DNA from 3 places in the Bacillus sp. P4_E1 genome. Region 1 is predicted to be linked to each of the others. Evidence: riboswitches for the same ligand, from Rfam matches in the RefSeq annotation. Region 1 holds a riboswitch; each other region holds the start of a gene.
The links. A riboswitch is a leader RNA that binds a small molecule or an ion and turns the genes downstream of it on or off. The one in region 1 is predicted to bind lysine.

Region 1 (2,280 bases):
GCGCCGGTTTTAATAACCCATAGTGCATAGCAAAGTGCGATAACTGCAACTACACCATCCATAATTCTTGAACCCATTTCATTTTTATATGTTTCACCAGTTGCGACTAGTTTTAACTGGAATATTGGTGAAACGAGATATGGAATGAGGTAGGCCAGTGTTGATACGGTAATAACGAATGTATAAGCTTCCGCAATTGTTCCTGATAATGTTGAGAATAAGAACACTTGCGACATAATGTTTGTTAATCGTAGTGAATGAATTGGACTTCCTTTTTTATTCGTTTTTGCGAAGAAGGAAGGGAAGAAACCTTCTTTTGCTGCTTGATAAGGTACTTCTGAGCTTAATAAAATCCAGCCTAATATTGAACCGAATAGGGAAGTAAGAGCAAGTAATGCCATAAGTTTCCCGCCACCATGACCCATTGCAGCGTTTAATGCATCTGCTAATGGACGTTCAGAAGCTTGTAATTTATCAACGTGAAGTACACCCATTGTTAAAATTGTAATTCCTAAGTAAATTGCAACTGTGATAAGTAATCCTGCAACAGTTGCGCGTTTTACCGTTTTTGGAGAGGTAGCTCGGTTTGATAAAAGAACGGCTGATTCAATCCCGATAAATGCCCAAAGTGTTGTAAGAGCCGCTAAATTTACTTGTGAAAGGAGGCCGTGTGATACGCCTTCTTTATCGATCATTGGTGTGTACCATTGTCCAAACTTTGAAGCTTCGAACGCAAATAACGTAACGACGATGAATAGAAGGAATCCAGTCACTTTCGTCGTTGTTGCTAAGAAGTTTAGCTTCCCAGCTCCGCTTACACCGTTTGTTAAAATTAAATGTGTTCCCCAAAGTAAGATGGAACAAATAGTAAATGTAATTAGTTTTCCAACTTCTATATTGAAAGAGCCAATTGAAAATAGTAGTCGTGTATCTTTCATAATTGGGAAGAAGAGCGATAAATATCCCGCGAAAGATGTAATAATGGCAACGTTACTTGCCCAGTTTGCAACCCAATATCCCCATACCATGCTGAAACCAGCCATTTTCTTTCTTTTTGGTGTTGAGAATAAAGCATATGCATGACTTTGTGGTCCTGTCGTTAAATCAGGACGACGAATTGCTAAATTACCGAAAACAAGAGCTAGCATTAAAACACCAAACCCTGTTGTTAACCAAGCTAAAGTGACACCGAGTGGGCTTGCTGTTTGTGCTAACGTACTTGGCACCATGAAAATACCAGCGCCAACCATGTTACCGACAACGAAAGCTGTTAGTACCCAAAAGCCCCATTTTTTTTGTTGCATAGAAAATACCTCCAAAGTTAGTATAACCAAGTCAAGCGAGGAGATATGTATGTCTTCCTGATAAGGAAGAGAAGGTCCAAACAAAACAAAAAAAGCACGTAATTTGCCGCTACATGCTTTCTATCTTATAAGAAACCCACGACATACCTCTCGATAGCTCTCCACAAACGAAACGTTTGTGACAGTTCTGCACTTATTAAATGCAGACCCAGCAAGCGTGCATGGTGGACACGACTTACTTCGGCAATCATTCCTTTCTCATTTCTTCATCAATGCCACTACATCTCCTGAAATGATACTCTTAATGACTGCAACCTCTACCTCACCGAGATACGAATGAGGATTTATGTATTAAATTAACATGTTTAAGAGTAACAAATGTATTTTTATACGTCAATGGATATAGTAATAATCAGATTATAGAGAAGAATTTGTTATTAGGTCCCGGAGGATTTTAACTAAAAAGCAGCTGACCTAAATATTAGATCAGCTGCTACATATAAGATTAAACTAAGTTTAATACAGTTACTTTTTGACGAGTCATAGACTCAAGGCTCTTACGAATACCTTGTGCGCCCATACCTGAACCTTTTACACCGATGAATGGGAAGTGGTCAGGGCCGCGCTCTGTGCGTCCGTTAATTTGAACAGAACCAGTGTCGATTTTGTTAGCAATTGCAAATGCTTTGTTAATGTCTTTTGTGAAGACACTTGCTTGCAGACCGAACTCTGATTTGTTAGCAATTTCAATCGCTTGTTCGTCAGAAGAAACACGGATGATTGGAAGGATTGGGCCAAATGGCTCTTCCCAAGCAACTTTCATTTCTTCTGTTACGTTGTCGATTAATGTTGGATAAATTAGGTTGCGCTCACGTTTGTTACCGATAACGATTGTTGCACCTTTTTCAGCAGCATCGTCAATTAAACCTTGAACGAAGTCAGCAGATTTGTCGTCGATTAATGGAACGATTGTGCT
Region 2 (2,280 bases), on a different contig from region 1:
ATCCCTGAAGCATTTAATAACCAAATGTATACAACACCGTCACCGAATAAAGAAGCGATGAAAGCGACGCTACCAACTACTGATGTTGCGATTAATGCGTTAACAGGTACACCGCGGCTATCTAATTTCCCTAAGAACTTTGGTGCTTTTCCTTGGCGAGCTAAATCCCAAAGCATACGAGTTGATGCATACATTCCAGAGTTACCAGCAGAAAGTACTGCAGTTAAAATAACAGCGTTCATAACAGAAGCAGCGAAGGCAACGCCCGCTTTTTCAAATACAAGTGTAAATGGACTTACTGTAACATCACTTGCTGCAAGGCTTTCAGTCGTATAAGGAATTAATAAACCGATAACGAGAATTGCTAAAATATAGAATAATAAAATGCGCCAAAAGATAGAACGAATTGCTTTCGGAATATTGCGTTCTGGATCAGCAGTTTCACCAGCAGCTACTCCTAATAATTCAGTTCCTTGGAATGAGAAACCAGCAGCCATAAATACACCGATAATTGCCATGATGCCGCCATTAAATGGTGCATCTGCAACAGTGAAGTTTTTAAAGCCAACAGATTCGCCGCCCATAATTCCAAAAATCATCATAAAACCGACAATTAAAAAGATAATAATAGTAACTACTTTAATAAGTGCGAACCAATATTCAGATTCACCAAAACCTTTAACAGATAAATAGTTTAAGAGAAAAATAATAGCTAAACAAAGTCCACTCCAAATAAGAGAAGGGGTATCTGGGAACCAAAATTTCATAATTAATGTTACGGCCGCTAGTTCAGCTGCAATCGTAATCGCCCAGTTATACCAATAGTTCCATCCAAGTGCAAAACCAAGTGATGGATCAACAAATTTTGTTGCATAAGTACTAAAAGATCCAGTAACAGGCATGTAAGCCGCGAGTTCTGCTAAGCTTGTCATTAAAAAATAAACCATAATTCCAATTGCGGCATATGCGACTAATGCACCGCCAGGACCAGCTGAATGGATAACACCACCACTGGCAAGAAATAATCCGGTACCGATTGTACCACCGAGAGAAATCATCGTAAGGTGACGAGATTTTAATCCGCGTTTTAATTCACCTTGTCCTTGTGTAGTTTGCGTTTTAGAGGTAGATTGATTTGTTGCGCTATTCATGTTCAACACTCCTTTTCTTGTAGGTTAGGAAGGAGCGGGGGAGAAAAATACAAAAAACCGCCAAAGGAATTAGGCGGAACGTTTCACAAATAACCACCCCATCATACCCTTCCGTTAAGATAGCACACCACGTTTACACGGTAATTTTGTAAACGTGACAGTTCTGTTCCTTTCGGAGACAGCCCCAGCTCATATTTCCAGAGAAGAAATATAAACTTCGGCAACTTTTCCTTTCAAACGGAGTCAGTGACATTCGCTGTGTCTCGTCCATTTTACTTTTAAAAGTCGCAACCTCTACCTCATCGGATTGATGAGGATTTATATATTGCTAAGATATTTAATATATGGCAATTGTAATGACTTTCTGAATATATTGCAAGGAATTTTGTTAGGAAAAGTCAAAAAATATCGGTTATTGTATAGGAAACGCTTGCAAAACTCCACCCGAACCTACTATTATGTAGCAATAAGCAAAGAAAAAATTGTTATACAAATGTTTCGCAAAAAATATTGAAAAACCCTTTAAAATTAAAAGAAAATTCAGAAAATATAATTCGACATAACTATTAGAAGGGGATTATTCCTTAAATTCGTTTCAAAGAATAAGTATAAATTCGATAAATAGAATGAATATTCTTTTTATTTCTGATAAAATTGAGGTATTGTTTAATTGAAAAGGGGATATCATTATGAAATTAGAAACGGAAAGATTATATATAGTACCGTGTACAGAAGAATGGATTCAAATTGCGGATAATCAAGGATACAATAGTGGTCCGCATATTGTAGGACATATAGAAAATATGAAACGAGATGCGGCTTCATTACCGTGGGGACCGTGGTATGTTATTCGGAAAGAGGATGATGTTGTTCTAGGTGATATAGGATTTAAAGGGAAACCGAATGAGCAACATACGGTAGAAATTGGTTACGGATTTATTGAGAAATATTGGAATAAAGGGTATGCAACAGAAGCAGTTAGTGAATTAATGAAATGGGCTTTTCAAACAGGGGAAGTGGAAACGATTATAGCGGAGACACTCCTTGATAATTATAGCTCTATTCGTGTCTTAGAGAAATTACATATGAAAAGAGTAAATAGTATTGAAACGATGGTCAATTGGAAAAT
Region 3 (2,280 bases), on a different contig from region 1:
TTAAAATTATCAACAATATAATATGCAATATAAATAGTTTTCGCTTTTGAAGTGGCAATAGCCACATAACACCCCATATTATTTCTAAAAATCCAACTATTTTAAGTATAAAAATACTACTTTCATTCGATCCGATTAGTGCAGAAAGCATCTTTACTTCTTCTGAATGAGTAAACATCAATTTCGGTACAATCCCTTGATATAACCATACGAAAGCAAATAAAAAGCAAACTAGCCAATACGTCATCGTTCTTCTAATTAGCAACTTAGGATGAAGTCCCTTTTCTAACCATAATTTTAAAGCATCAAAACTCCATGCTGTCGCCCAACCTAATAGTGGACGAAAAACATATAAATCTATCACATTTCCTATACGACCAAATCTCGTATCATAATCATATTGCGTTTCAAAATGAATATGTTCTTCATTCGGTGTATACTTCCAATAACCACGCCCTATTTGTATAAGTGATAATTGATTGTCTGTCCAAAATTTTAAAGAGGAAATGCGTTCTCCAGTTTCTTTTCTTATTTCACCTATCGATTCCCCTTCTCCGGCTATTTCAAGTCCAAATCCGATCTTTGTTTTATATAAAAACTTCTGTGGTTCTCCCTCTTTTTTTTCTAAATACGAAATCTCAGTAAAACGAGCATCCCACTCTGTATGTATATCAGGCTCTTGTGTATATGCCCATAGTTTCTCCATTGTTGTGTTCATTTCTGTGGCTACATAAATAGGCTTTTTCTTCCCCATCCTTCCACCTCCCATGCGCTATATTTTCAATGTACATGCAATGAATCGATTTTGCTACATTTTTCACAAACTAATTTAATAAAAAGATAGAATTTCAAAAAAATACAAAAAACACTTGATTCCCTGAAAAATTTAAATTATTATAAAACAAATGTTACCAACAACTTCATAAATCATACACTCTCGCCTAAAACGTGAGATAGAGGTTGCAACGCTTATAAGTATTCTAAAGGAGACACAGAGATGTCTATGATTTTAGAGGAAAGGAAGTGTTGCCGAAATTGATAAATTTCTCTGCATTTATCAATTGGGGCTGTTTTCGAATAGAAACAGAACTGTCATATGTACAGACGTGTACGTATGAAGAGCTATCTACAAAAAAGAGATATCATTTTTATGATATTCCTTTTTTGGCGGTTTTTTTATTAGCTCCGTTTTCTGTTTCCCTTTTCCTGTAACAGCACCATCCTCACTTATTTGAGATGGTGTTTTTTGTTTTTCTCTCTGGTAACTACAGGAATATTGGGATTTGTATATGTCCTAACCTATTCTTAAAAATGGACGAAAGAAGGAATTCGTAATGGAAACGATTGTACAAAAATTTGGCGGTACTTCTGTCGGAAGCGTCGAACGCATTCAACATGTAGCAAATTTAATTATTGAAGAATATGAACGAGGACATAGTATTGTCTCTGTCGTTTCAGCAATGGGAAAAAGTACGGATAAACTTGTAGCACTTGCTAAAGCTATTACTGAAAATCCAAGTAAACGTGAAATGGATATGCTCCTATCTACAGGAGAACAAGTAACCATTTCATTATTAACAATGGCACTACAAACAAAAGGTTATAACGCAATTTCATTAACAGGATGGCAAGCTGGTATTACGACAGAATCTGTACATAGTAGTGCACGGATTATTGACATTAACACTACCCGTATTCAGTCTCACCTTACTGAAGGCACGATTGTTATAGTAGCTGGTTTCCAAGGAGTAAGTGAAGAAAATGAAATTACCACACTTGGCCGCGGTGGCTCTGATACGACTGCTGTCGCATTAGCTGCTGCACTAAAAGCAAAAAAATGTGATATTTATACGGATGTGACCGGCGTATATACGACTGATCCACGAGTTGTACAAGATGCTTATAAATTAGATGAAATTTCTTATGACGAAATGTTAGAGCTTGCCAACCTCGGTGCTGGCGTATTACACCCACGCGCTGTTGAATTTGCTAAAAATCATAATGTAATTTTAGAAGTTCGCTCAAGTATGGAACAAGAAAACGGAACAATTGTAAGGGGAGAATGTAACATGGAACAACAATCAATCGTTAAAGGTATTGCATTTGAGGATAATATTACACGCGTCACAATTAAAGGATTAGAACAAGGTGCACTTTCAACAGTTTTCTCTACATTAGCAGCAGCACATATTAATGTGGATATTATTATTCAAAGTATTACAAATGAAGGAACTGTTCACCTCTCCTTCTCAATCCATTCTAATGATTTAAGAGAAACAT

Region 2: linked by a shared signal. The riboswitch ahead of AC1DS7_RS11605 (amino acid permease) and the one ahead of AC1DS7_RS04930 (amino acid permease) in region 1 are both predicted to bind lysine.
Region 3: linked by a shared signal. The riboswitch ahead of AC1DS7_RS07925 (aspartate kinase) and the one ahead of AC1DS7_RS04930 (amino acid permease) in region 1 are both predicted to bind lysine.

What each region holds. Positions count from the first base shown of each region.
Region 1 covers NZ_JBFUIV010000003.1:105,051-107,330, forward strand. The annotation lists gene AC1DS7_RS04930 (amino acid permease) at 1-1,304, opposite strand, end outside; lysine riboswitch at 1,451-1,632, opposite strand; gene gapN (NADP-dependent glyceraldehyde-3-phosphate dehydrogenase) at 1,810-2,280, opposite strand, start outside.
Region 2 covers NZ_JBFUIV010000007.1:25,838-28,117, forward strand. The annotation lists gene AC1DS7_RS11605 (amino acid permease) at 1-1,151, opposite strand, end outside; lysine riboswitch at 1,264-1,456, opposite strand; gene AC1DS7_RS11610 (GNAT family N-acetyltransferase) at 1,841-2,280, shown strand, end outside.
Region 3 covers NZ_JBFUIV010000004.1:313,928-316,207, forward strand. The annotation lists gene AC1DS7_RS07920 (DoxX-like family protein) at 1-754, opposite strand, end outside; lysine riboswitch at 947-1,133, shown strand; gene AC1DS7_RS07925 (aspartate kinase) at 1,335-2,280, shown strand, end outside.